DNA from 2 places in the Photobacterium sagamiensis genome. Region 2 is predicted to be linked to the other one. Evidence: predicted binding sites of a transcription regulator. Region 2 holds the regulator's gene; the other holds the start of a gene.

Region 1 (12,229 bases), on a different contig from region 2:
CTCAAGGTGCGGGATTCAGAGCTTCCTCTGGGAACTCAATTCGAATGAAATGTGTGTAGGAATGGCGCCCCCCTTTCAAACACATTTTGTGAAGAAGTGATTTTCCAGAGGAGCTCCCAAAGGGCGAGTTTCATTGACTTTTATTCTGTGTTAGCCATTATCTAAATAGAACCACCATTCAATCAAATGGCTGCCTTGCCTAAAAGCCAATGAATTCTCGCTGAACTCTGCATCTTGAGGTAGCTTGGGTATAACACCATATTGAGCCGTCATCTGCATTAAATGCAGCTGGCGGCTTTTTTGTTGATTTGTACCGATCTTGTACTGTGGCGCAATATTTACATCTGCATGGTTACTATTTATCCAGTTAGATTTCCCGCTATTGCTAAATATGACGGTAGGTATTATCGTACTAGCACGCTGATACGGTGGTTTTCAAAATATATGAGTGCGGATAATGGCTGGAAATAGAGAACATTTTGGTTCAAGAGTAGGATTTGTGCTGGCGGCAGCCGGGGCGGCTGTCGGGTTAGGGAATATTTGGGGTTTTCCAACTCAGGCTGCCAGTAATGGTGGCGGTGCGTTTGTACTGGTGTATCTTCTTATGATCCTGGTCGTCGCTTTTCCGATGCTGGTCGCTGAAATGGCGATTGGCCGTCATGGTCAGGCTAACCCTATCGATAGCATGCGTAGTCTGTCTGATAATCCGCTGGCGAAAAAAGCAGGGGCAATGGTCGGCTGTATTGGCTTGCTTGTACCATGTTTAGTTCTCGCTTTTTACAGTATTGTCGCCGGCTGGTTGATCACCTTCATGTTTGCGGCTGTGACCGATATTCTAGGTTTTGAATCAGCCTCTGCGTGGCTTAAAGAATTCTCTGTTTCACGAAACCTTTTCGGTGCGATCATTTTTTATGTACTGACTATTTTGATTGTCCAAAGCGGTGTTAAGCAAGGTATTGAAAAATGGTCAACACGCCTAATGCCGGCGCTGTTTGCGCTGTTTGGTTTAATGTTCCTGTATATCATGACCCAAGATGGCGCAATGGAAGGTTTGAAGCACTTTATCATTCCTGACTTTAGCAAAATCTTCGACCGCCGGTTGTTGCTTGCCGCAATGGGACAAGGCTTCTTCTCGCTGACCATCGGTGGCTGTTCAATGCTGGTCTATGGCTCATACCTGAGTAAGAAAGAAAACCTGCCTAAAATGGCACTGAGCGTCACATTAGTTGATACCGCCGTTGCGATTATTGCCGGTATGGTGGTGATGCCGGCCATGTTTGTTGCGATGCAAAAAGGCGTGGCCATTTATGCTGACGATGGCTCATTACTGAGTTCAGATACCCTGGTGTTTACGGTACTCCCTATGCTGTTTGATAGCTTGGGCTTTGTCGGCGAGCTGCTGGCGCTGGTTTTCTTTGTGTTGATGACCATTGCTGCTCTCACCTCGTCCATTTCGATGTTGGAATGTCCGGTCTCGCTGGTGAGTGAACGCTTTAATACCAGTCGTAAACCAACCAGCTGGGTGCTAGGGGCTGTAATCGCGATTTTCAGTGTCGTGATTATCTTTAATTTCGGCGAGATGTTTGGCTTGGTTGCAACAATCGCAACGCAGTATTTCCAGCCGGTAGCGGCATTGCTGTTCACTCTGTTTGCCGGTTGGGTGTGGTCTCGTAATAGTAAGCTGAAAGAATTGAGTGCAGGCTGTCCGGAACTTGAAAACAGTCTGTTCTGGAAAATCTGGCCGCTCTACCTGAAAGTGGTTTGTCCTATCTTCGTTGCGACAGTGCTATGGGCTTCATTTTCTTAACGGATTGACCGCTTCACTCATAAATAACAGAGATAAAAAAACGGAAGCCATTGGCTTCCGTTTTTGTCTGTGTCGTCGCCGTTATTGGCTTAACGGAACTGCTCTCATGACTTAATCCTCGTGATCACTCATTAGTAAATTAGCAGCAGCAAAGGCGGCGCGTTCACGAACCTCTTTAGGTAACTCTTCATTACCGGCAATATAATCTAACGCTTTAATTGCGCAATGAATGGCATTTGGAATATAACCCAGTTCACCGCCACCGATTTGCGCATAGATCTTACGGGTAAATTCACAGCATTCATGAACTTTCATGGTCTTTCCTTAAATCAATGAGTCTTCTAATTAGCTTTCGCTGAATAAGAGTAAAAGCGAATTGGAAGTCTTATCAAAGCTTGGTTTATCGAGATAACTATACATGGGGGAGTAAAAAATGAATATGGTTCAGAGCAAGGTTCTTGGCAGGCTGGTTATTTATTGCGCTTTTGCTTATAGAGCTGGCGGTCGGCACGATCAATCATGGAGGTGGCCGTATCACCTTTGTTGTACTGGGCATAACCAAAAGAAGAACCGATCTTGAGGGTGCGCAGGGTCGGGTCTTCAATGGTTAACTGCTGCACTCGCCTTGTGACTTTCTGCGCAGATTCCGCCGTTGCAGGCTGAAGGATCATAATAAATTCATCTCCACCTATTCGGTAGCAACGGTCTGATGCACGGACAGATTGCTTTAACACCATAGCAAAGCGGCGGATCACTTTATCGCCGTCTAAATGACCAAAACGATCATTCACTTGTTTGAAATTATCCAGATCGAAGAGCAATACAACCAGGCCGACATTCCTGCGTTCGCTCATCGCGATGGCATGCTGTATGTCTTGCTCAAAGCTGGTACGGTTGCCAAGACCTGATAAGTAGTCACTCATTGCCATATTTTTGACGCGACGGTATTCGAGCGCATTGGTAAGCGGACCGGCAAAAAGGCGGTGATAGGTATGGAGTAGATTAATTTCGTCTTTGTCTAATTTGTAAGGGGTGCTGTATTGCAGTGTACCAAGTTCAATGTCGCCAAAACGAAGGACAAAAGTTTGACGGAATTCGGTTGATTTTCCTCTGCGTATCAGAGTACAGGTATCATCAAAATCCCAAATCAGACGGCTGATATCGATCTGTTTTTCAATTTCGCGGGTGAAAATCTCGAACAATAATCCAAGATCTAATTTTCCTTGCAATTTTTGCAGCATTAGCAAGCGCTGATCAGCCCCAAGCGGCTTAGCCCTTGGTTTTCGCTCGTCTGCAAAAATTTTATCCCAGAGAATCGGATCCATAACAGCGTCATAAAAATGTTAAGTGCTTAACTATAGGCAATTATTAAGCCAAATCAACATTTAGATCTTTGTTTTTTCAATAATTCACTGATTTTATTTCAGAAAATTGCGGAGGATCGTCTCTTGTTCTAAAGCATCCTGATAACCCATATCGATTAGTGCATGAATATATTCAGGTTCAAACAAGATATAGCTGGTGATTGCGGCATCATCTCTGGGGCTGATCCCGGCTAATCGCATCAAAGCGCGGGTCATTGGCGGCATATGGCAATAATATTCCTGAGCCAATGGCTCAAATGATTGGCTCGGTGAAAGGTGAATATAGTCGACGTATTTGAGTTTTAATTGTTGCCGCTCTTTTTCTGACAGAGTCTGAAAAATCGTGTTTGTCCGTGATAAATTTTCCAGGTCGGCGGCTAGGGTATCACTGAAAATGGTATCCATCAGGTGTCCGCCCAGTGATGCCAGCCCTGGTGCTTTGGTATGATCCCTTTCATTGATTTTCTGGTTGATTAAATTAATGATCAAAATTTTATCAGCCCCCATTTTCAGTGAAGGGCGAAGGGGAGCAAGCTGGTGAATCGATCCGTCACCATAATAGGTCTGGCCAATACGAGTAGCAGGAAAAACCAGAGGGATCGCAGAAGAAGCCAACAGATGTTCAGTGGAAATTAAGGCACGCCGACCTTTAGATTTAGCCCGATCCCATTCAGTCAGTTCCTCTTGCCCTTGGAAAAAGCTGACAGAGACCCCGCTCTTGTAGCTCGACGCGGTGATCGATATACCATGAAGGTTGCCGGCTAAAATTTGTTTTTCTAGCCGTTCATAGTTATTGACCTGATTAAGCAGGTGACGCAAAGGACGGTTATTTAGCAGGCCAAAAGGCGGGCGTTCATGATAGTCGGCTTGTAATCGTGCAAACCATTGTTTAGCCAGGTAGCTTGTCATGCCATAAGAGCTGGCACTGAACACCCTTCTGCTATGTAATTGCGCCCAAATCCATTCCAGTTTCTTGACCCCAAGGCGGAAGCAAGAGGCATAACAGGCAATTGAAATGGCATTGATAGCACCAGCCGAAGTACCACAATAGATGGAAAACGGGCTGTGGTGTACCCTGGGGTACCACTCAGCAATCGCCTTTAGTACCCCAACCTGGTAAGCCGCTCGCGCGCCGCCACCGGTCAGTAATAAGCTGATTTTAGGCTTATCCGTTGCCATGCAATCTGCCCTCTTGTAACACTCCATCTCTTTGCTATTTCATACAATAACAGTATCGGGAGTGCTCATTAATGCTTATGCTCTGTTGCATAAAAACAGGCGCGCTTCCTCTTTGCTCTGGTATAAAATGGCTGCGAGCTAAATCGTTACGTAGGTTAAGAAAACTTCTATAAGATTATGTTTAGTTACTACTTAACTATATAGCTAAACGTACTGAGTTGAATAATGATAAAGTGAAATTTGGATGTTTAATGAGCTGAGTTTGAGTTAGCGGAAAATAAAAAGCCTCCGCGAGGGAGGCTTTAAAATTTGAGATGATGCTGCGGATTAAGCCAGCTTTTGCTTGATCAGTTCGACTGCTTCTGCAACAGGGACACCGACTTTACTGCCATCGCGACGGTTTTTGTATTCCACTTCGCCATTTTCAAGGCTGCGGTTACCGATAACGATTGTGTGTGGAACACCGATTAGCTCCATGTCTTTAAACATGACACCCGGGCGTTCTTTTCGATCATCAAACAAGACTTCGATGCCTGCTGCGGTAAGTTCAGCGTACAGTTTCTCTGCCGCTTCTTTCACTTCTTCAGACTTCGCCATGTTCATCGGCACGATAGCTACCTGGAACGGCGCAATGGCTGCCGGCCAGATAATACCGCTGTCATCGTGATTCTGTTCGATAGCTGCAGCCACAACACGGGTACAGCCAATACCGTAACAACCCATTTCCATAATGGTGTTTTTACCATCAGGGCCAAGAACGGCTGCGTTCATAGAGGTGGAGTAGTTATTACCAAGCTGGAAGATGTGACCCACTTCAATACCACGCTTAAGCTGCAGGGTACCTTGACCACAAGGGCTTGGATCACCTTCAACAACGTTACGTAGATCTTCTACCTGACCCAGCTCAACATCACGACCCCAGTTGATACCGAAGTAGTGTTTGTCGTCGATATTTGCGCCAGCACCAAAGTCACTCATGACGGCAACGGTACGGTCAACGATGAATGGCAGTTTAAGACCAACAGGACCTAATGAACCTGGGCCTGCACCGATCAATGCACGGATTTCTTCTTCCGTTGCCATTTCTAGTGGAGATGCCACTTCTTTCAAGTTTTCTGCTTTGATTTCATTTAGTTCGTGATCACCGCGAATGATCAGACCGATGATATCAGCATCCACCTCGTCAGAGGCTTTAACAAACAGGGTTTTCACTGTTTTGTCGATAGCGATACCGTGTTGCTCAACCAACTCTGCGATGGTTTTTGCATTCGGTGTGTCAACCAACGTCATTTCTGTTGTTGGTGCTGCACGCTCAGCGGTTGGTGCAACGGCTTCAGCTTTCTCGATATTCGCTGCGTAATCAGATTCAGTCGAGAAGGCAATTAAGTCTTCGCCGCTTTCGGCCAGCACGTGGAACTCGTGAGAGCCAGAACCGCCGATAGAACCCGTATCAGCCAATACTGGGCGGAAATCCAAGCCCATACGGCTAAATACATTGCAGTATGCCTGATACATAATCTCGTAGGTTTCCACCAGGCTTTCTTTGTCCAGGTGGAACGAGTAAGCATCTTTCATGATGAACTCACGAGAGCGCATCACACCAAAGCGCGGACGAACTTCGTCACGGAATTTTGTCTGGATCTGGTACAGGTTCAGAGGAAGCTGCTTATAAGATTTAACTTCGTTGCGAACCATGTCCGTGATCACTTCTTCGTGAGTCGGACCTAATACAAACGGACGGCCATGGCGGTCAGCGATACGAAGCAGTTCGGGGCCAAATTTGTCCCAGCGACCAGTCTCTTGCCATAGATCAGAAGGCTGAACGACGGGCATAATCATTTCGACTGCACCTGCATTGTTCATTTCTTCGCGAACAATGTTTTCGACCTTACGCAGAACACGCAGACCTGTAGGTAGCCAGGTATAAAGACCTGAAGCCAGCTTACGGATCATACCTGCACGTAGCATTAGCTGGTGGCTAATAACTTCTGCGTCGTTTGGAGTCTCCTTCAGGGTGGAAAGAAGATATTTACTGGTACGCATTGATGGTATCCGTTGGTTGATGAATTTTAAGTGAAGGGCGATATATTACCAGCTTATAGCAAGCGGAACAATTTGGTGGTATTCACTATTCGCCAAAGAGATCAATTGCTCGCGGGATCAATCACCAATAGATTCTAGCGCAGTAACTGTGACTTGTTCATGATTAACAGTAAATCTGACATTGAAATTAAACAAGTGCACTGCATATTCCTTGCTGTCTGTTTTGCCTTTTTTATAAGCAGGTCGGGGATCTTGGGCTAATACCTCGGCAATAACGTTCTGCTGGTAGCGACCATGCTCACTCTGGAGCTTATCTATTGCGGTATCACTGAATACCACGTTCAGGGTCTCTGGCTGTTCAGAGGCAAACCCACCCAGTGCATCAGGCAGGCTGTCGGAATACGGTACGTATGGCTTGATATCAACAATCGGGGTGCCATCAACTAAGTCGACGCCACCGAGCTCGATGATCACATGACCACCTTGTTGGCGAATGCCTTTTAACTCAACCGCTGACATACCAATACCATTCGGGCGAAAGGTCGCACGACTGGCAAATACACCAATACGCTCGTTTCCCCCTAAGCGGGGAGGGCGAACGGTTGGACGCCATCCTGCTTCCAGATTCTGATCAAACAAAAATAGCAGCCACAAATGACTGAACTGTTCGATGCCTCTGACGGCTTCGAGAGCATTGGCTTCACCTTGCAGCACAATTTCAGAACGGGCACTGGGAACTAAACCGGGTTGGCGTGGCACCGCAAACTTTTCTTTGTAGGGTGAGCGAATAACACCAATAGGCTCAATGTTGTATGACATAAAGGTTTGGCCTTGCTGCATTTCAATTATTTGGGGTTTATACCATAAAAAAAGCCCCAGACTAATGTCTGAGGCTCTGAACAATCTGTTGTTTGATGGAATCACCAGCCTTTGACTACGCCACCCTGGAAGATCTCTTGTGCCGCTGCGTAAACGGCTTCTGACTGATATGCTTTAACGAACGTTTTTACATTCTCAGCATCAACATTGTCTTCACGGGCCACAATCAGGTTCACGTATGGTGATTCTTTGTCTTCAACGAATACACCGTCACGCTCTGGAGTCAGGTTGATACTGCTTGAGTACGTAGTGTTGATGATTGCAAGCTGAACATCGTCAAGAGAGCGCGGTAGCTGGGCTGCTTCCAATTCAATAATTTTCAGGTTTTTCTCATTACCAATAATATCCAGTGCGGTTGCCGTTAGACCCACACCTTCTTTCAGGGTGATCAGGCCTTGTTGTTGAAGTAGCAGTAGTGAACGTCCGAGGTTTGTCGGATCATTCGGTACCGCAATTTGATCACCGTCTTTTAGCTCATCAATTGATTTTACTTGGTTAGAATAGGCCGCGATTGGATAAACAAAGGTGTTACCCGCGATGGCGAACTTGTAACCACGGTCAGCGATTTGTTGATCAAGGTATGGCTTGTGCTGGAAAGCATTGAGATCAATAGAGCCATCTTCAAGTGCTGCATTTGGTGCAACGAAATCAGTGAAAACGATTAGCTCAACATCCAGACCGTATTTGTCTTTTGCTTCCTTCGCGGCCACTTCTGCTACCTGTGCTTCAGCCCCCGCAGCTACCCCAACTTTGATCTTATTTGCATCAACCGCGGCTGTTTCTTTCTCGCCACAACCGGTTAGAACTAATGCAGACGCCAGACCTGCGACAGCAAAAAGGTTTTTTAGATTAAATGTCATGTTACTTCTCCTTAGACTGGGGTATTCCCTAAAATGTGTACTTTTTTAGAATTTTGGATTATCGGTGATCGACGCGTTTCACTAAGTGATCGCCGACAGATTGAATAAGCTGAACCAGGATGACCAGCATGATGACAGTGATCATCATGACAGTGCCATCAAAGCGTTGGTAGCCGTAACGAATACCGACATCGCCTAAGCCACCGCCACCGACGGTGCCTGCCATTGCAGAATAGCCCACCAGCGTAACCAGTGTAATAGTGATGGCATTAATAATGCCGGGCAGTGCTTCTGGTAATAGTACTTTGGTTACGATTTGTTTCGGTGTCGCCCCCATCGCCTGAGCAGCTTCAACCAGGCCTGATGGTACTTCCAGTAATGCCCCTTCAACCAGCCGTGCGATAAAAGGAATAGCCCCCACGGTCAGTGGAACAATTGCTGCCGCGGTGCCGATAGAGCTGCCTACAATAAAGCGGGTAAACGGAATAATGGCGACCAGCAGAATAATAAACGGAATGGATCGGCCAATATTCACAACGATACCCAAGACTTTATTCAGGGTGCGGTTTTCCAGTTGCCCGCCTTCTTTACTTAAGTGCAGCGCGACACCTAGAGGAATGCCTAATGCAAAACCGATGATGCCGGATGCAAGTACCATAGTTAGGGTCTGACCGAGTGCTTCAATGAGCAGGTAGGTCAGACGTTCATTGGTTTGCCACCAACTGGCAATAGAATCAAGCCACATAACCTAATACCTCAACATTTACTTTATGATCGTGCAGAAAAGCGATCGCTTGTTCTGCTGCTTGCTCTGTTCCCAGGAATTCAGCCAGCATCAGGCCAAATTTAACGCCGCCCGCGTAGTCCATATCAGAACTCAGGATACTGATATCGATATTAAACTCTCGCGCAACCTGGCTGATCAGGGGAGCATCAACAGAAGCCCCCGTAAATTCCAGGCGTACCAGAGGGAAGCTACCGGCCACTCGTTCTGCAGTCATTCGCACTTGATAATCATCTGGTATTGATAAGTCTAACGTCGAACGAATAAACTCGCGTGCCAGGTCTGTTTTCGGGTGGGCAAAAATATCTCCGACCGGGCCTTTTTCTACCAGCTCACCATCGCCAATAATCGCGACTTCAGAACAGATACTTTTAACCACATCCATCTCATGGGTGATCAGTAGAATCGTCAGGTTCAGCTTACGGTTGATTTCTTTCAGTAGTTCAAGAATTGACTGGGTTGTAGCCGGATCCAGTGCGCTGGTGGCTTCATCACAAAGCAATACTTTAGGATCGGAGGCTAACGCTCGCGCAATGGCGACGCGCTGTTTTTGACCACCACTGAGATTGGATGGATAAGTGTCCCTTTTATCAGCCAAGCCAACCAGTTTCAGTAACTCGTCGACTTTCGTCGTGAGTTCCGTTTTTGGTGCACCGGCCAGCTCTAAAGGAAGTGCGATATTATCAAAGACAGTACGAGACGATAGCAGATTAAAGTGCTGGAAAATCATGCCAATTTTACGGCGGGCTAATGTCAGCTCCTGATTCGATAGCTGAGTAAGATCGATACCGTCCACAATAACATGGCCGCTGGTGGGCTTTTCCAGTAAATTTACGCAACGAATCAGCGTGCTTTTACCGGCGCCAGAAGAGCCGATCACCCCGAAAATGGTACCTTGCTCAATCGTTAGGTTGATATCGAGGAGGGCGTTTATTGCTCTTTCACCCTGATAGAACACTTTATTGACTCTATTAATTTCTATCATCGAACTTCCTGAACTTAGATAAATCGATTGGTATTTGTTGTTTTAATATTGTAATCGTTTGGTTTGAAAGGTTGATTTATATCATATTCTGTTGCTGTGATGCTAGGATGTCTAGACGGCTAAGTCAATAGCTATTTTTACGTCTGGACGTCTAGATGTTATTTTTTATTATTTTCTTTTATAGAAGAGGCGATGCATTACCGGGAAACAGGTGAATACCAGTCTCTGGCATGCCATAATCTGCTTAACGCAATAATACAGAGGGCTAACTCTTGGCCAAACCAGCAGTCTTTATCGATCGTGATGGCGTGATCAACGTTGATCATGGTTATGTTCATACCGTGGATGATTTCGAATACATTGAAGGAGTTTTTGATGCTTGTAAAAAACTCAAAGAAATGGGGTATATGCTTGTACTGGTGACCAACCAGGCCGGTATTGCGCGTGGTATGTATACCGAAGATGAATTCCTGAGTCTGACAGAATGGATGGACTGGAATTTTGTCGATCATGGTGTTGAGTTTGACGGTATTTATTATTGTCCGCATCACCCAACAGAAGGTCAGGGTGATTATAAACAGGACTGTGAGTGTCGTAAGCCTAAGCCTGGGATGTTTATTTCGGCTCGTGATTTTTTAAAAATCGATATGGCTAATTCCGTTATGATCGGCGATAAAGCGGAAGATATGATTGCTGCAGAAGCTGCGGAAGTCGGAATGAAAGTTTTAGTTCGTACGGGTAAGCCTCTCAATGAACAAGGTGAATTATTAGCAACGGCTGTGTTAGACAGTGTTGCAGATGTACCTGCTTGGTTAGCCACTCGTTAAGTTCAATCTCGATAGAAGAAGGTCGCCTTGGGCGGCCTTTTTTATGCTTGTAATTCAATGGCTAACAGGCAAAAGTGACACATTTACTGAAAGTACTTTAAATTGAAACTCTTTTTTTTAGAGCTATTTGGAATTAAAAAACCACTGGTTAAATCATTTGGATATATGAGAGCTAACCTTTCAATCTGCCGGTTGTGACTAATTATTCAATATAGCGCATATGTGAGGCGGTGTTATGGTGGGGGTTATTGTCCTCTAGCCTTTTAAACAAGGCGATAGGCTCAATTTGGCATGATGTTTCGCTATGAAAAATTATGCACCAATTGATCTTGTGGTAATTTTGTTAAATATAGTTCGTTCTGTTTATTTTGATCTAATTTATAGATTTATGTTGCGTTGATAAGAAAGTGGCTTATTGCTAGGTTGTTCAGGCTGAGTTCAGGAAGGACTTGGTTTTAAGGAAAATAAAAATTACAGGATAGTATGATGAAAAAAACACTTCTAGCAGTCGCAATCCCTTCTCTTTTGTTTGCAACATCTGTAAATGCCGTTGAAATCTATAAGTCTGACGAAGGATCTGCCGACTTTTACGGCCAGCTTCGAACTCAGCTAGAAAAATATGAAGATAAAGAAGTCACGTTAAACGCCGGTTCTTCTCGTGCAGGCGTTCAAGCGCAATACAAGCTTACCGATACCGTGGATGTGTTTGGTAAAGTGGAGTTTGGTTTGAACTTCAACACCAAGAAAGAAGATTACTCAATGAAAAACCGCCTGCATTATGCCGGTGTAGATACAGATTTCGGTAAGTTTACTTTTGGTCGTCAGTGGATTGTTTCGGATGACTCATATGGCGCTGAGTATTCTTATTTCTTTGGTGGTTCAGCAATGCTTCATGCGACGCTTTCTGGTGCGCGTCACGATTCTCTTATTAAGTATAACTATGAAGGCGAAAACTTCTGGGTTGCTGCTAACTATGGTCTGTCGGAAGATGATACCAACCAGGAGCTGGCTGAACTGTATGCCGGTACCAGTTTAGGTGGCTTTAACTTCCATCTTGGTGGCGGGCAGAATCGCGATAAAGCATATAACGTCGGTACATATGAAATAGAGGAAGTGAAAGATCCAGCTACAGGCGCATTGACAACTCTGAAGAGTGAAAAGTCGATAACGGCGGATCTTCAAAATACGTATTTCGAAGGTACGGTCGAATATACCGTTGGTGCTGCATTGATTGGTTTTACCTACTACAACGCCGAACTTGAAAGCCAAGCTGGCCAGGAAATCAAGCAAAATGGCTACAGTTTAGGCGGTACCTATAGCTTAGCTGACAACGCGTCAGCTTATGTGGGGGTTGCTTTCACTGATCAGGATGCATCAGAGTCATCAATCAAAGATGGTGATAGCAAAGTATTCAACATCGGCTCTGTTTATCACTTTAACAAGTGGGCTCGTATCTATGCCGAATACGCTTACGCTGATGGTCGTACCCTGGGTTTCAGTA
Region 2 (12,229 bases):
TCACAAATGGCAACTGCGTTAACTCATGAACAATATGCAATGCCGCCCCATGAAAACTGAGTTGATTGGGAAAGACTCCTTTTAAACTACTAGCCATCAATACCATCTTATATCTCAAGAGGTTATAAGCTAGAAGGATCCCCCAAAGTTCCTGTCTTACGAGTTCTGGCTGCAAACTCCGTAACGTGAACTTATTGTCTAACATGTATTGTTTCATCTCTCTGTAACCCAGTTCGATTTCCCACCGATGACCATATAAATCAACTATATCCGATGATGGAAAGCGTAAAGGGTCTGTCATAGACGTTAATATTTCGACTTTTTTCCCTTTAACGGTTCTTGTTACTAAACGTGCCTGAACAGTTTCTTTTAAATCTGGAAATTTCTTCTGGGCTTGTCGGCTGGGAGTCAGCTCAATCAATACATCTTGTCGACCCAACTTGCGAATGACTTGGTATTGAGTTCCTTTCTTTAAAGGCAACAGCCAGTGTCGTGCTGTACCTGTATTTCGCCATCGAGATAATAGTCCTAGTGAGTAAAAACCCTTATCAAACAAAGTTAAGCTGTGGTCTGGTGTTTTCTCAATCAAATCTTCAGCCAAGACCATTTCACTAACTGAAACACTATCAAATGAGGAAGCTGTAAGAAGATGGCTCGTCAGCTCCATCTGACACACCATACGAACTTGCGGATACGTAGCTTTCCCGGACTGGTTTGATGTGCGACTAAAGCTTTGAGAATTATCTTCCGTATCTTGAGTTCGCCATACCACTCCATCGACCCCAAGCAATGTCAGCCCACACCATGTTGGGTGGTTAACTTGGGCGTGCCAATGAGACTGAGTCAGGTCAAAAATATGTCTGATAGCATCACTTCCAAGCTTGTGTCTTGCTTGGGTCACTGCACTTGAAGCAACATAAGGTTTACCATCAGGCAGGATAATATCTAGTTGATTAAGTAGCTGACGCATAGGGAATTTACGAAAAAGAGCCATGCCGATTACTGCCCAAACCATGGACTCCATCGGTAGTTTTCGTCTACGAATAGTCGCAACTCCAGCTTGATTCAAGCCTTGTTCGATAAGAGCAGGATCGAGAACATCAGCAAGACTTTGAAAGTCAGTACGGCTGTTAAGGGAAACGGAGGCAAGAGCATCTGAAAGTTGCATAAAAAAATCCGGAATCATTAACTGATTCCGGATTATGTCAGCCTCATAGGATCGTTCAACTGATCCTTAACTGATCGGCATTAGCCAATTGGCTGGTTTTTTTATATCCGTCTATCATCTGTAAATAGAGATAGCGCACCGATTCAATTATTCATTGATGTCTTCGTATTTGATCCCCATCTCGTCCATCAGGGCTTTGGCTTCTGCTGGCAGATCATCAGGGCAATCTTTACGGATGTCGTCATCGGTTGGTAACGGCTGACCGGTATAAGCGTGCAGGAATGCTTCGCACAGCAGTTCACTGTTTGTTGCGTGACGCAGGTTATTCACCTGGCGGCGAGTACGCTCATCCGTCAGTATTTTTAAAACCTTTAATGGAATCGAAACGGTAATTTTCTTAACTTGCTCATTTTTTTTACCGTGTTCCGCGTATGGGCTGATGTATTCGCCATTCCACTCTGCCATGTTCTACCTTCTCAGCGATGTTGGGACCAAATAAATATATCCCCGAATTTTAGCGGGATTTACTGCCATAAGGAAAGACATATAGACGTCTAGAAGTGTTGACGGCTCAATTAAATGTGGTTAATGTGATTGCTGCGATTTTATTCGGGAACAGGGCTTAGCCCGAGACAAGGAAGGTTATTATGAGTGACAAGCAGTTTGCCACCATCGCGGTACGTGCCGGTATTGAATCAGACAGCCAGCACAATGCCGTCGTTCCACCTATTTATCTGACTTCTACCTATAGTTTTCCGCAGCTCGGAGATCTTCCTCAATACGATTACTCCCGCTCGGGTAACCCGACCCGTAATATGTTAGCCGATGCCTTGTCAGAACTGGAAGGCGGTGCCGGAGGCGTGGTCACCAGTTGCGGCACTGCAGCCATTAACTTATTGGTTTCTGCACTATTAGGCCCTGATGATTTAATTGTTGCCCCGCATGACTGCTACGGCGGAACTTACCGTTTATTTAATACCCGTGCCAATAAAGGTGATTTCAACGTTGAGTTTGTCGACCAGTCCGATCCGGCCGCACTTGCCGCGGCACTGGCGAAAAAACCTAAAATTGTCTGGGTTGAAACCCCGTCAAACCCGCTGTTACGCGTGCTTGATGTTGAAGCCTTGTGCCAGCAAGCGGCACAGGTCGGTGCGCAGGTTGCGGTTGATAACACCTTTTTATCGCCGGTCTTGCAGCAACCGATAAAATTGGGGGCTGATTTTGTGGTGCACTCCACCACGAAATATATCAATGGTCATTCTGATGTGGTGGGGGGGATCCTGATTTCCAAAGATGCGGAGCAAGCCGAGAACATTGCCTGGTGGGCGAACTGCATTGGGGCAACAGGTGCGCCGTTTGATGCGTATTTAACCCTGCGCGGTTTAAGAACCTTGGTACCCCGGATGAGAATGCATGAAGAAAATGCCGCCCAGGTGCTGGCATATCTGCAAACTCAGGCGTTGGTTGGGAAGATTTATCACCCGGCGTTACCGGATCATCCGGGTCATGATATTGCTGCTCGCCAGCAGCAGGGCTTTGGCTCAATGCTCAGTTTTGAGCTGGCAGGCAGCCAACGTCAGCTGGAAGTGTTTGTCGCGGCTCTTAACTGTTTTTCGCTGGCGGAATCTCTCGGGGGCACGGAAAGCCTTATTGCGCACCCAGCCAGTATGACTCACCGTGCGATGTCTGATGAAGCGCAGGCCGAAGCCGGTATTAAGCTTTCACTGTTACGTTTGTCGGTTGGCCTGGAAGATCCTCGAGACCTTATCGCAGATCTTGAGCAGGCATTTAATCAGGCGGCGGAGGTTGGAGCATGATGACACAGCCAGCCAATCGCCAGTTACATAAATTTGGCGGCAGTAGCCTCGCCGATCCTGATTGCTATCGTCGGGTCGCAACGATTTTACGAGAATATTCTGATGTTGAAGATCTGATTGTGGTCTCAGCGGCCGGAAAAACAACGAATAAGCTCATTGAGTGGATTGAACAACTCGGCAAAGACGGGCGTCAGGCCCATGAGACGCTGCAAAGCTTGCGTCAGTATCAGCAAGGGTTAATCGAAGCGCTGGTGAGCGGCTCTGTTGCCGATGAGCTACTAACCCGGCTGCATTTAGATCTGAGTGAGCTGGCTAAGCTGAGCGAGCCGGATATCACAGAGCCGGTATACGCGGCGATTTTAGGCCATGGTGAACTGTGGTCTGCACGTTTGCTGGCTGCTTTACTCAATAGTTATGAGATGCCGGCGACTTACCTTGATTCGCGGATTTTTCTTCGCGCAGAGCGCGTGGCTCAACCGGAAGTGGATCGCGCTCAATCCTGGCCGTTGCTGAAAGAACAACTGGCCCAGCACAGTTTGCATCGTATTGTGATCACCGGCTTTATGGCGCGTAATCAACAGGCAGAAACGGTGTTGCTAGGGCGAAATGGTTCTGACTATTCTGCCACTGTGATTGGTGCCTTGGCGGAGGTTTCGCGGGTGACTATCTGGAGTGATGTGGCTGGCGTATACAGTGCTGATCCGCGCAAAGTCGGCGACGCCTGTTTGTTGCCGCTGCTGCGCCTGGATGAAGCCAATGAACTGGCTCGTCTGGCGGCTCCCGTGCTGCATAGCCGAACGTTACAGCCTGTTGCGCAGAGTGCGATTGATTTAACCTTGCGCTGCAGCCATCAGCCGGAATCCGGCTCGACCCGGGTCGAGCGTATTTTGGCATCCGGGCGTGGTGCTAAAATTGTCACCTCGTTAGACGATATATGCCTGATTGAATTAGACGTACCTCGCTCACACGACCTTGAACCGGTAAAGGCAGAGCTGGAGCGTACCTTGCAGCGTGCGCAGCTGTTACCGCTTGCACAGAGTACTGAAGCCGATCAGGGACGTATTTTGCTGGCATACACAAGTGAGGTGGTGAATGGCGTACTGGCACTGTTGCAAGACAGTGGGATTGCTGCCGAGCTGAGGTTGCGTGAAGGCTTCTCAATGGTTGCCGCGGTAGGAGCGGGTGTGGTGAATAACCCCGTGCATTGCCACGGTTTCTATCAGCAGTTGAAAAGGCTGCCAGTGGAGTTTATGGAAGAAGCGGAATCAGGTCTTAGCCTGGTTGCGGTGCTGCGTAAGGTCGAGACTGAAAACTTAATTGTCGGTATTCATCAGAGCCTGTTTCAGGCGCAGAAACGTATTGGCCTGGTGTTGTGCGGTAAAGGCAATATTGGTAGCCGCTGGCTTGAGCTGTTTGATGCTGAGAAAGAACAGCTTGAGAAGCGCCATGGTATGAGCTTCACCTTAATCGGTGTTGCTGACAGTTGCCGTCACTGGGTTGATTTTCAGGGCATTGAACCGACTCGTGCGCTGAACGCGTTTGATGATGAAGCCGTGGAGTACGCCGACGGGGAGCTGCTCGCGACCTTAGCCTCTAATCCTTATGATGATGTGGTGGTGCTGGATGTGACGGCCAGTGCTGAACTGGCGGCTAAATACCCAAGCGTGGCTGAAAATGGGTTGCATCTGATTTCAGCGAATAAAGTAGCGGGTTCTGCATCGAGTGATGATTACCATGCGGTGCAGGATGCCTTTGCCAAAACCAGCCGTCACTGGTTATATAACGCCACCGTCGGTGCGGGTCTGCCCGTGAATCACACGGTACGGGACTTACGTGAAAGTGGTGATGAAATTATTGCGGTATCGGGGATCTTTTCAGGGACGTTATCCTGGCTGTTCCAGCAGTTTGATGGCTCACAACCTTTTTCTCAGCTGTTAGAGCAGGCGTGGCAGCAAGGGTTAACCGAACCGGATCCCCGGCATGATCTCGATGGCAGCGATGTGATGCGCAAGCTGGTGATCCTGGCTCGTGAATCAGGGCTGGCGTTAGAGCCAGAGCATGTGAAGGTGGGCTCGTTAGTGCCGGCTGAGCTGGCTGAGCTGGCGCTTGATGGATTTTTTGAGCAGATCAATCAGCTTGACGAGCTGTTGTTCGAGCGTCTGAACAAAGCCCAGAAAGAAGATAAAGTGCTGCGCTATGTTGCGCGTCTGGATAAGAATGGCAAAGCGCATGTGGGGGTTGAAGCGTTGCCTGCAGAGCATGCCCTGGCCAACTTACTGCCTTGCGACAATATCTTTGCTATTGAAAGCCGCTGGTATCGTGATAATCCGTTGGTGATCCGCGGCCCCGGTGCCGGCCGTGATGTAACCGCCGGCGCATTGCTGTCTGATATCAATCGTTTGGCCGCGATGCTATAGAGTATGCCAAATGGTGACAAATCTAGTCTGATATATCGCTCCGTGCGATAAGGTCGGTGTTAATCACCAAATAACCATGAAGAGCCCGCCAATGGCGGGCTTTTGTGTTTAAGTTATGTTGAAATTTATGCAATGTGAAGTTGAGAAAAATTCATGATCACTTTATTGACATTAAATTGGTTACAAGACATTCTGTAGACATATAGACGTCTAAACGGTTTTTTCAGACGTTACATTTTTTGGGGAATAGGCCGAAGGCAGGCCAGAATAGGAAGGGATTGACTATGGGGTATTCTCACGCAAGTCACTTAGATTCGTTAAATCAAAATATTGCAGATCTTAATGGTGACATTAATGTTTCTTTTGAATTTTTTCCGCCAAGCAGTGAGAAAATGGAAGAAACCCTATGGAATTCTATTCATCGTCTGAAAACACTGAAGCCAAAATTTGTCTCAGTGACTTATGGTGCCAACTCGGGTGAACGGGATCGTACTCACAGCATCATTAAAGAGATTAAAGATCAAACCGGACTGGTTGCTGCACCTCACCTGACGTGTATTGATGCCTCCCGCGATGAGCTGCGTACCATTGCCCGTGATTACTGGAATAATGGGATCCGCGATATAGTGGCATTACGCGGTGATTTGCCACAGCAAGGCGTAAAGCCTGATATGTATGCCGCAGATCTGGTTGAGTTGCTGCGCAAGGAAGCCGATTTTGATATCTCGGTGGCCGCATACCCGGAAGTGCATCCGGAAGCGAAAAGTGCTCAGGCTGACTTGATCAACCTCAAGCGTAAAGTCGATGCGGGGGCGAGCCGTGCTATCACCCAGTTCTTTTTTGATGTTGAAAGTTATCTGCGTTTCCGCGACCGTTGTGTTGCCGCGGGTATCGATGTCGAAATTGTGCCGGGTATCCTGCCGGTATCAAACATGACGCAAGCCAAGCGTTTTGCACTGGCGAACAACGTTAAAATTCCAGGCTGGTTAGAGAAGCAATATCAGGGCCTGGATGACGACCTGCTTAGCCGCCAGATGGTTGGTGCCAGTAATGCGATCGATATGGTGCGCATTCTAAGCCGCGAAGGGGTAAAAGACTTTCACTTCTATACCCTGAATCGGGCTGAACTGACTTATGCCATTTGTCATACCTTGGGTGTTAAGCCTGGAGTAGAAGCATAATTCTGTTATATCGAAGGGATATCGTGTTATCGATCCCAATAAAAAAGCCGCTCTGAGCGGCTTTTTTTAGTTGGTATAGCGAAATAACGACATCCGGTTATTTGGTGATCGCAATCTTGCTTGCTTCGCTATCCAGGTCTTTCAGCTCAGCCAGAACTTCTTCTGCCCAGTTAATCCACGCCTGGCGGTTATGCATGCCGCGGCGTAGGGTCAGGCGGTCAAGACGAGACTGGCGATCCATTTCTTTGTAGTTAGCAAAGTGGACTTTTTCCAGCTCCTCATAGTTGTTCATTAGCGAGTGAGACTCTTCAATGAGTGCCTCAAGCTGTTCTTGCATTGGCTCTGAATTATGAACACCGCAAACCAGTAGCTTGGCCGAGAACTCATCGCGGATCGTTGGATTGCGAGCGGGTTCCTGGAACCATTCAAACAGTGCCTGACGTCCCAGATCGGTAATGGTGTAGACCTTACGGTCTGGTTTACCTTCCTGAGGTTCAAGCTGACATGTTACCTGGTCATTGCCGGCCATTTTATTCAGTTCGCGATACACTTGTTGGTGGCTCGCTTTCCAGAAATAACCGATGCTGTGTGAAAATTCTTTGGTGATATCGTAACCGGTTGCGTCGCGATTGCTCAGCACGGTTAAAATTACGTGTGGTAGTGACATCTCTTCTATCCGATAAAATACTGCAAAGTAAAAAATACAATCAAACGGACGTTACCTTTCGCTCTTTGGCGTTTGTTATAATCGTCATGTTGCACTGCCTGATCGAGATCACATAGAATATCATCAATATACTCAATACTGATACCTGACAGGGTAAATAATTTATTCACTTAGGCTGTCAATTGCTTATCTTGTGACATTTATCCAGAGAATAATTCCAGATTGGCATTGCAAGCGGTTTTGCATCACCTGCTTTCACAAGGTTCATCATTTACTCTAGTGCAAGACATTGATGGGCGTTTGTCTCAATTTTGCGTCAGCATAAAATTAATGCTTGGAAATGATTTCTGGGTGATAAGGTGGAATTGATCGGGGTTCGGCAGGATAAAATAAAGGCCACGCGAGGTGGCCTTATTCGACTTTGCTTAGGTGCAGCGGATTAACCCGTGTTTCGCATTCCCGTTGCGATACCCGCGATACTGACCATCAGCGCTTCTTCCAGTATCGGTGAAATTTCTTCTTGTTGGCGCGTCCGGTATAGCAATTCAGCCTGCAGCATGTTGAGTGGCTCAACATAGATGTTACGCAAGCGAATGGCCTCGGCACCCCACGGGTCCTGCTCCATCAGGTGAGCGTTGTTTTCAACATTCAGTACCGCTTTAATGTCTTGTTGCAACTGATCGCGAAGTTGCTGCCCCAGCGGCCACAATGACTTCTCTGTCAGGCGTTGATCATAATATTGCGCAATGCCGACATTGGTTTTGGTGTACACCATCTCCAGCATGCCCAGGCGGGTCGAGAAGAATGGCCATTCCCGGCACATATCTTCGAGTAGCTGGGCATGGCCCTTATCGATTGAGTACTGGATCGCCTCACCGGCACCAAGCCAGGCCGGTAGCAGCAAGCGATTCTGGCTCCAGGCAAAAATCCAAGGGATCGCACGTAAACTTTCGACCCCGCCGTTCGGGTTACGCTTCGCCGGACGAGAGCCCAATGGCAGTTTGCCCAGTTCTAACTCTGGGGTAGCGGCGCGGAAATAAGGAACGAATTCTTCATTGCCTCGCACCACGTTGCGGTACGCTTCGCAGGAAACTTCAGACAGCACGTCCATCAGATCGCGCCAGTTTTGTTTTGGCGCGGGTGGCGGTAGCAGGTTCGCTTCAAGGATTGCACTGGTGTACAGGCTCAGGCTGTTTACTGCAACGTCCGGCAGGCCCAGCTTAAAGCGGATCATTTCCCCTTGCTCGGTAACACGCAGGCCGCCTTTCAGGCTACGAGGAGGCTGAGAGAGCAGTGCAGCATGTGCCGGTGCGCCACCACGACCGATAGAGCCGCCGCGGCCATGGAACAGAGTCAGTTCAACACTCGCGTCTTCACAGACATCAACCAGCTCTTCCATTGCGCGGTACTGTGCCCAGCCTGCCGCCATCACACCGGCATCTTTCGCCGAGTCGGAATAGCCGATCATTACCATTTGATGGTTCTGAATGAAGCCACGGTACCAGTCGATGTTCATCAACTGCTTGATGACTGCCGCGCCATTGTTTAAATCTTCCAGTGTTTCAAACAGCGGGCAGACATCCATGCGGAACGGACAGCCTGCTTCCTTGAGCAGCAGGTGCACTGCTAATACATCAGAAGCAGTACGTGCCATTGAGATCACATAGGCGCCCAGCGCTTCGCGAGGTTGTTCTGCAACGGCTTTACAGGTATCGATGACTTCCTGTACATCGGCTGACGGCTGCCAGTCACGCGGTAGCAGCGGACGTTTTGACGCCAGCTCACGGATCAGGAAAGCAACTTTATCTTGCTCGCTCCACTGATCGTAGTCACCGATCCCCAGATAACGGGTCAGCTCTGAAATAACATCAGAATGGCGGGTGCTTTCCTGGCGGATATCAAGGCGGACCAGATGAACGCCGAAGCACTTAATACGGCGCAGAACGTCAAGTAGCAGACCGTCTGCAATAATACTCATGCCACATGCGTGCAGAGACTGGTAACAAGCGTGCAGAGGTTCCCACAGCTGATCGACGTGAGTGATTGTTTCAAGATCCGGAACGTTATGGCCCTGAATTTTGGCATCCAGCACGTCGCGGGTATTGGTCAGCTTAGTGCGCAACACTTTCAGGATCGCACGGTAGGGTTCATGCTCATCGCCGGCCAGCTCGCGGACCTGATCATTGCATTTGACCATTGACAGTTCGCTAACCAGTTCCTGAATATCACCCAGGTACAGATCGGCGGCTTTCCAGCGGGACAGCAGCAGCACTTCTCGGGTGATTTCTGAGGTCACGAACGGGTTACCGTCACGGTCTCCGCCCATCCATGAGGTAAATTTTACCGGTGAGGCATCGAGTGGCAGGCCTTCACCCAGATGGTGAACCAGTTTCTCGTCGAACTGACGCAGAAACTCAGGTACCGCTTGCCACAGCGAGTTTTCTACCACCGCATAACCCCACTTGGCTTCATCGAGTGGCGTCGGGCGCTGTTTACGGATGACATCAGAGTGCCATGCCTGGGCAATCAACTGCTCTAGGCGTTGCTCAACACGCTGGCGTTCACTGTGAGAAAGTTCGCTCAGCTCAAGGCTCGACAGGCACTTATTGATCTGTACCAGCTTGTGGATCATGGTGCGGCGGGCAATCTCTGTCGGGTGAGCCGTCAGTACCAGCTCAATGTTCAGATCACGTACCGCCTGAATAGAGTCAAACTGACTGACGCTATTGGCGTTGAGCTTACCAAACAGTGAATCGATAGAATCCGGACTGCAAATGTGTTCTTCACAGTGGCGGGAGATCGTATGGTACTGTTCGGCGATATTGGTCAGGTTAAGAAACTGACTGAAGGCACGAGCAACAGGAAGAAGCTGATCATCAGGGAGGTTTTGCAATTCATCGATCAGCTTAGCGCGATCGTCGTCATTACCTGCCCGAGCTGATTTAGACAGCTGGCGTATGGTTTCCACTTTCTCAAACAGTGGCTCGCCATGCGCATCCTTAATGGTATTACCCAGCATGTGGCCGAGCATACTTACGTTACTTCTTAACGCGCTGTATTTTTCCTTCATATAATATCCATCTCGTAATTTTGTTACATCCAATCTGCAACGTTCTTCTGACAATCTATCCGCGATCCCACTTTCAGGTCAACAGTGATTACATTTGCGGGCAATAAATCGAGTCTACCTTGATTTTGGTCATAATCTGCTTTTAGTCCTGAAAGTTTATTTCGTCAATATGTGTCATGTGGCACATGTTTTGTTTCCAAACCGTATTGGTAGAACGGGTGACAGATCTGCCAATACGTTCTTTATAAGCATAGCTAATAACCTGAAATGGCCTTTTTTTCTGCTTCTGTTGTTGACAGCTTAAGGATTAGTCGGTAAAAATAGAAATGCAGGTACAGTGAATAATTATTTAATTGTATTTTCTTGCGCAGATTGATAGATGATGCAACCAGGCTCTTAAGCCAGAAGTAGGAAAAAATTAACATGAACCAAGCGAAGATCAACAATCAGAATTCCCTCCGACGACGCTAAGTCTGATTCGCTTGGTGCCTCCCGTGCACCCCATCACTCGCTGTGTCAACAGCACTGTTTCAAAACCTAATGCTTTACAAAAACCCAAAGCACATAAAACGGAATCTCTTATGTTGAACACCTTCATTATCGGTGCCAGCGGCTATACCGGCGCTGAGCTGGCAAAAATGGTGCACGTACATCCCCATCTTCAACTGGCTGGTCTGTTTGTCTCGGCCAATAGCCTGGATGCCAATAAGCCCATCAGTGATCTGCATGGCCAGCTCAAAGGTATTGTGGATTTGCCGCTGCAGCCTTTATCCGAACCGGCTGCGGTTGCCCAGCAGGCGGACATAGTTTTACTGGCAACGGCCCATGAAGTGAGCCATGACCTGGCCCCGATTTTTCTGGCCGCTGGCTGTCAGGTGTTTGATTTGTCTGGTGCGTTCAGGGTGAAGGATGATGAGTTCTATAATCAGTATTATGGATTTGTTCATCAGCACTCTCAATGGCTGGAACAAGCTGTTTACGGCTTAGCAGAATGGAACAGCAAGGCGATTAAACATGCCCAGTTAATTGCGGTGCCCGGCTGTTATCCAACCGCTTCTCAGTTGGCACTTAAACCACTGATTGAGGCAGGCTTGCTCGATGAAAATCAATGGCCTGTTATCAATGCGGTGAGCGGGGTGTCGGGGGCCGGTCGTAAAGCATCAATGATCAATAGTTTTTGTGAGGTGAGTTTGCAGGCTTATGGTCTGTTCAGTCACCGGCACCAGCCGGAAATTGCCAGCCACCTCGGCAGTGAAGTGATTTTCACCCCTCATTTAGGCAGCTTCAAGCGCGGTATTCTGGCGACTATTACGGCGAAATTAGCCGCTGGTGTCGAGGTTGAGCAGGTAGCACAGGCAATGACTCAGGCCTATCAGGGGATTGCTGGTGGCCATGCTGTCAGATTACTGGGTGAGCAAACGGCCAGTATTCAGAATGTTGTTAATACCTGTTTCTGCGACATTGGCTGGAAAGTACAGGGTGAGCACATTATTTTAACATCTGCGATTGATAATTTATTGAAAGGTGCATCCAGCCAGGCGATGCAGTGCATAAATATTCGCAATGACTTTCCGCAATTAACTGCGTTGGTATAGGAGCCGTCACCATGAGTCAGATCCCTTTGGTTATTAAATTAGGCGGTGCAGCACTGTCGAGTGATGAAACGCTGGAAAAGCTGTTCAATGCCATTCATCACTATCAGGAAAGTTCCCAGCGCCCATTGCTGATCGTACATGGCGGTGGTTATCTGGTTGATGATTTGATGAAGAAATTACAACTGGAAACCGTCAAGAAAGAAGGACTCCGGGTGACGCCTAAAGAGCTTATCCCATTTATTGCCGGCGCATTGGCGGGAACCGCGAACAAAATACTGCAAGGGCAAGCGATTAAATCAGGGGTTTCGGCGGTG

The links. Region 2 encodes MetJ, which represses methionine synthesis genes. Its sites were predicted from a motif close to TTAGACNTNTANANGTCTAA; they were not measured.
Region 1: metN (methionine ABC transporter ATP-binding protein MetN) is a predicted target of MetJ. The motif match lies at 10,037-10,056, and genes of this name have one in related genera.

What each region holds. Positions count from the first base shown of each region.
Region 1 covers NZ_JAKJSP010000052.1:8,438-20,666, reverse strand. Annotated here, with positions in the region: gene L4D76_RS21975 (sodium-dependent transporter) at 458-1,807, shown strand; gene L4D76_RS21970 (YaeP family protein) at 1,919-2,122, opposite strand; gene L4D76_RS21965 (GGDEF domain-containing protein) at 2,278-3,132, opposite strand; gene L4D76_RS21960 (patatin-like phospholipase family protein) at 3,226-4,350, opposite strand; gene L4D76_RS21955 (proline--tRNA ligase) at 4,678-6,393, opposite strand; gene tsaA (tRNA (N6-threonylcarbamoyladenosine(37)-N6)-methyltransferase TrmO) at 6,511-7,212, opposite strand; gene metQ (methionine ABC transporter substrate-binding lipoprotein MetQ) at 7,314-8,132, opposite strand; gene L4D76_RS21940 (methionine ABC transporter permease) at 8,191-8,877, opposite strand; gene metN (methionine ABC transporter ATP-binding protein MetN) at 8,867-9,901, opposite strand; gene gmhB (D-glycero-beta-D-manno-heptose 1,7-bisphosphate 7-phosphatase) at 10,174-10,728, shown strand; gene L4D76_RS21925 (porin) at 11,215-12,229, shown strand, end outside.
Region 2 covers NZ_JAKJSP010000045.1:165-12,393, forward strand. Annotated here, with positions in the region: gene L4D76_RS20230 (IS4 family transposase) at 1-1,168, opposite strand, end outside; gene metJ (met regulon transcriptional regulator MetJ) at 1,316-1,633, opposite strand; gene L4D76_RS20240 (O-succinylhomoserine (thiol)-lyase) at 1,816-2,985, shown strand; gene L4D76_RS20245 (bifunctional aspartate kinase/homoserine dehydrogenase II) at 2,985-5,402, shown strand; gene metF (methylenetetrahydrofolate reductase) at 5,687-6,583, shown strand; gene L4D76_RS20255 (PadR family transcriptional regulator) at 6,681-7,250, opposite strand; gene ppc (phosphoenolpyruvate carboxylase) at 7,690-10,320, opposite strand; gene argC (N-acetyl-gamma-glutamyl-phosphate reductase) at 10,902-11,915, shown strand; gene argB (acetylglutamate kinase) at 11,927-12,229, shown strand, end outside.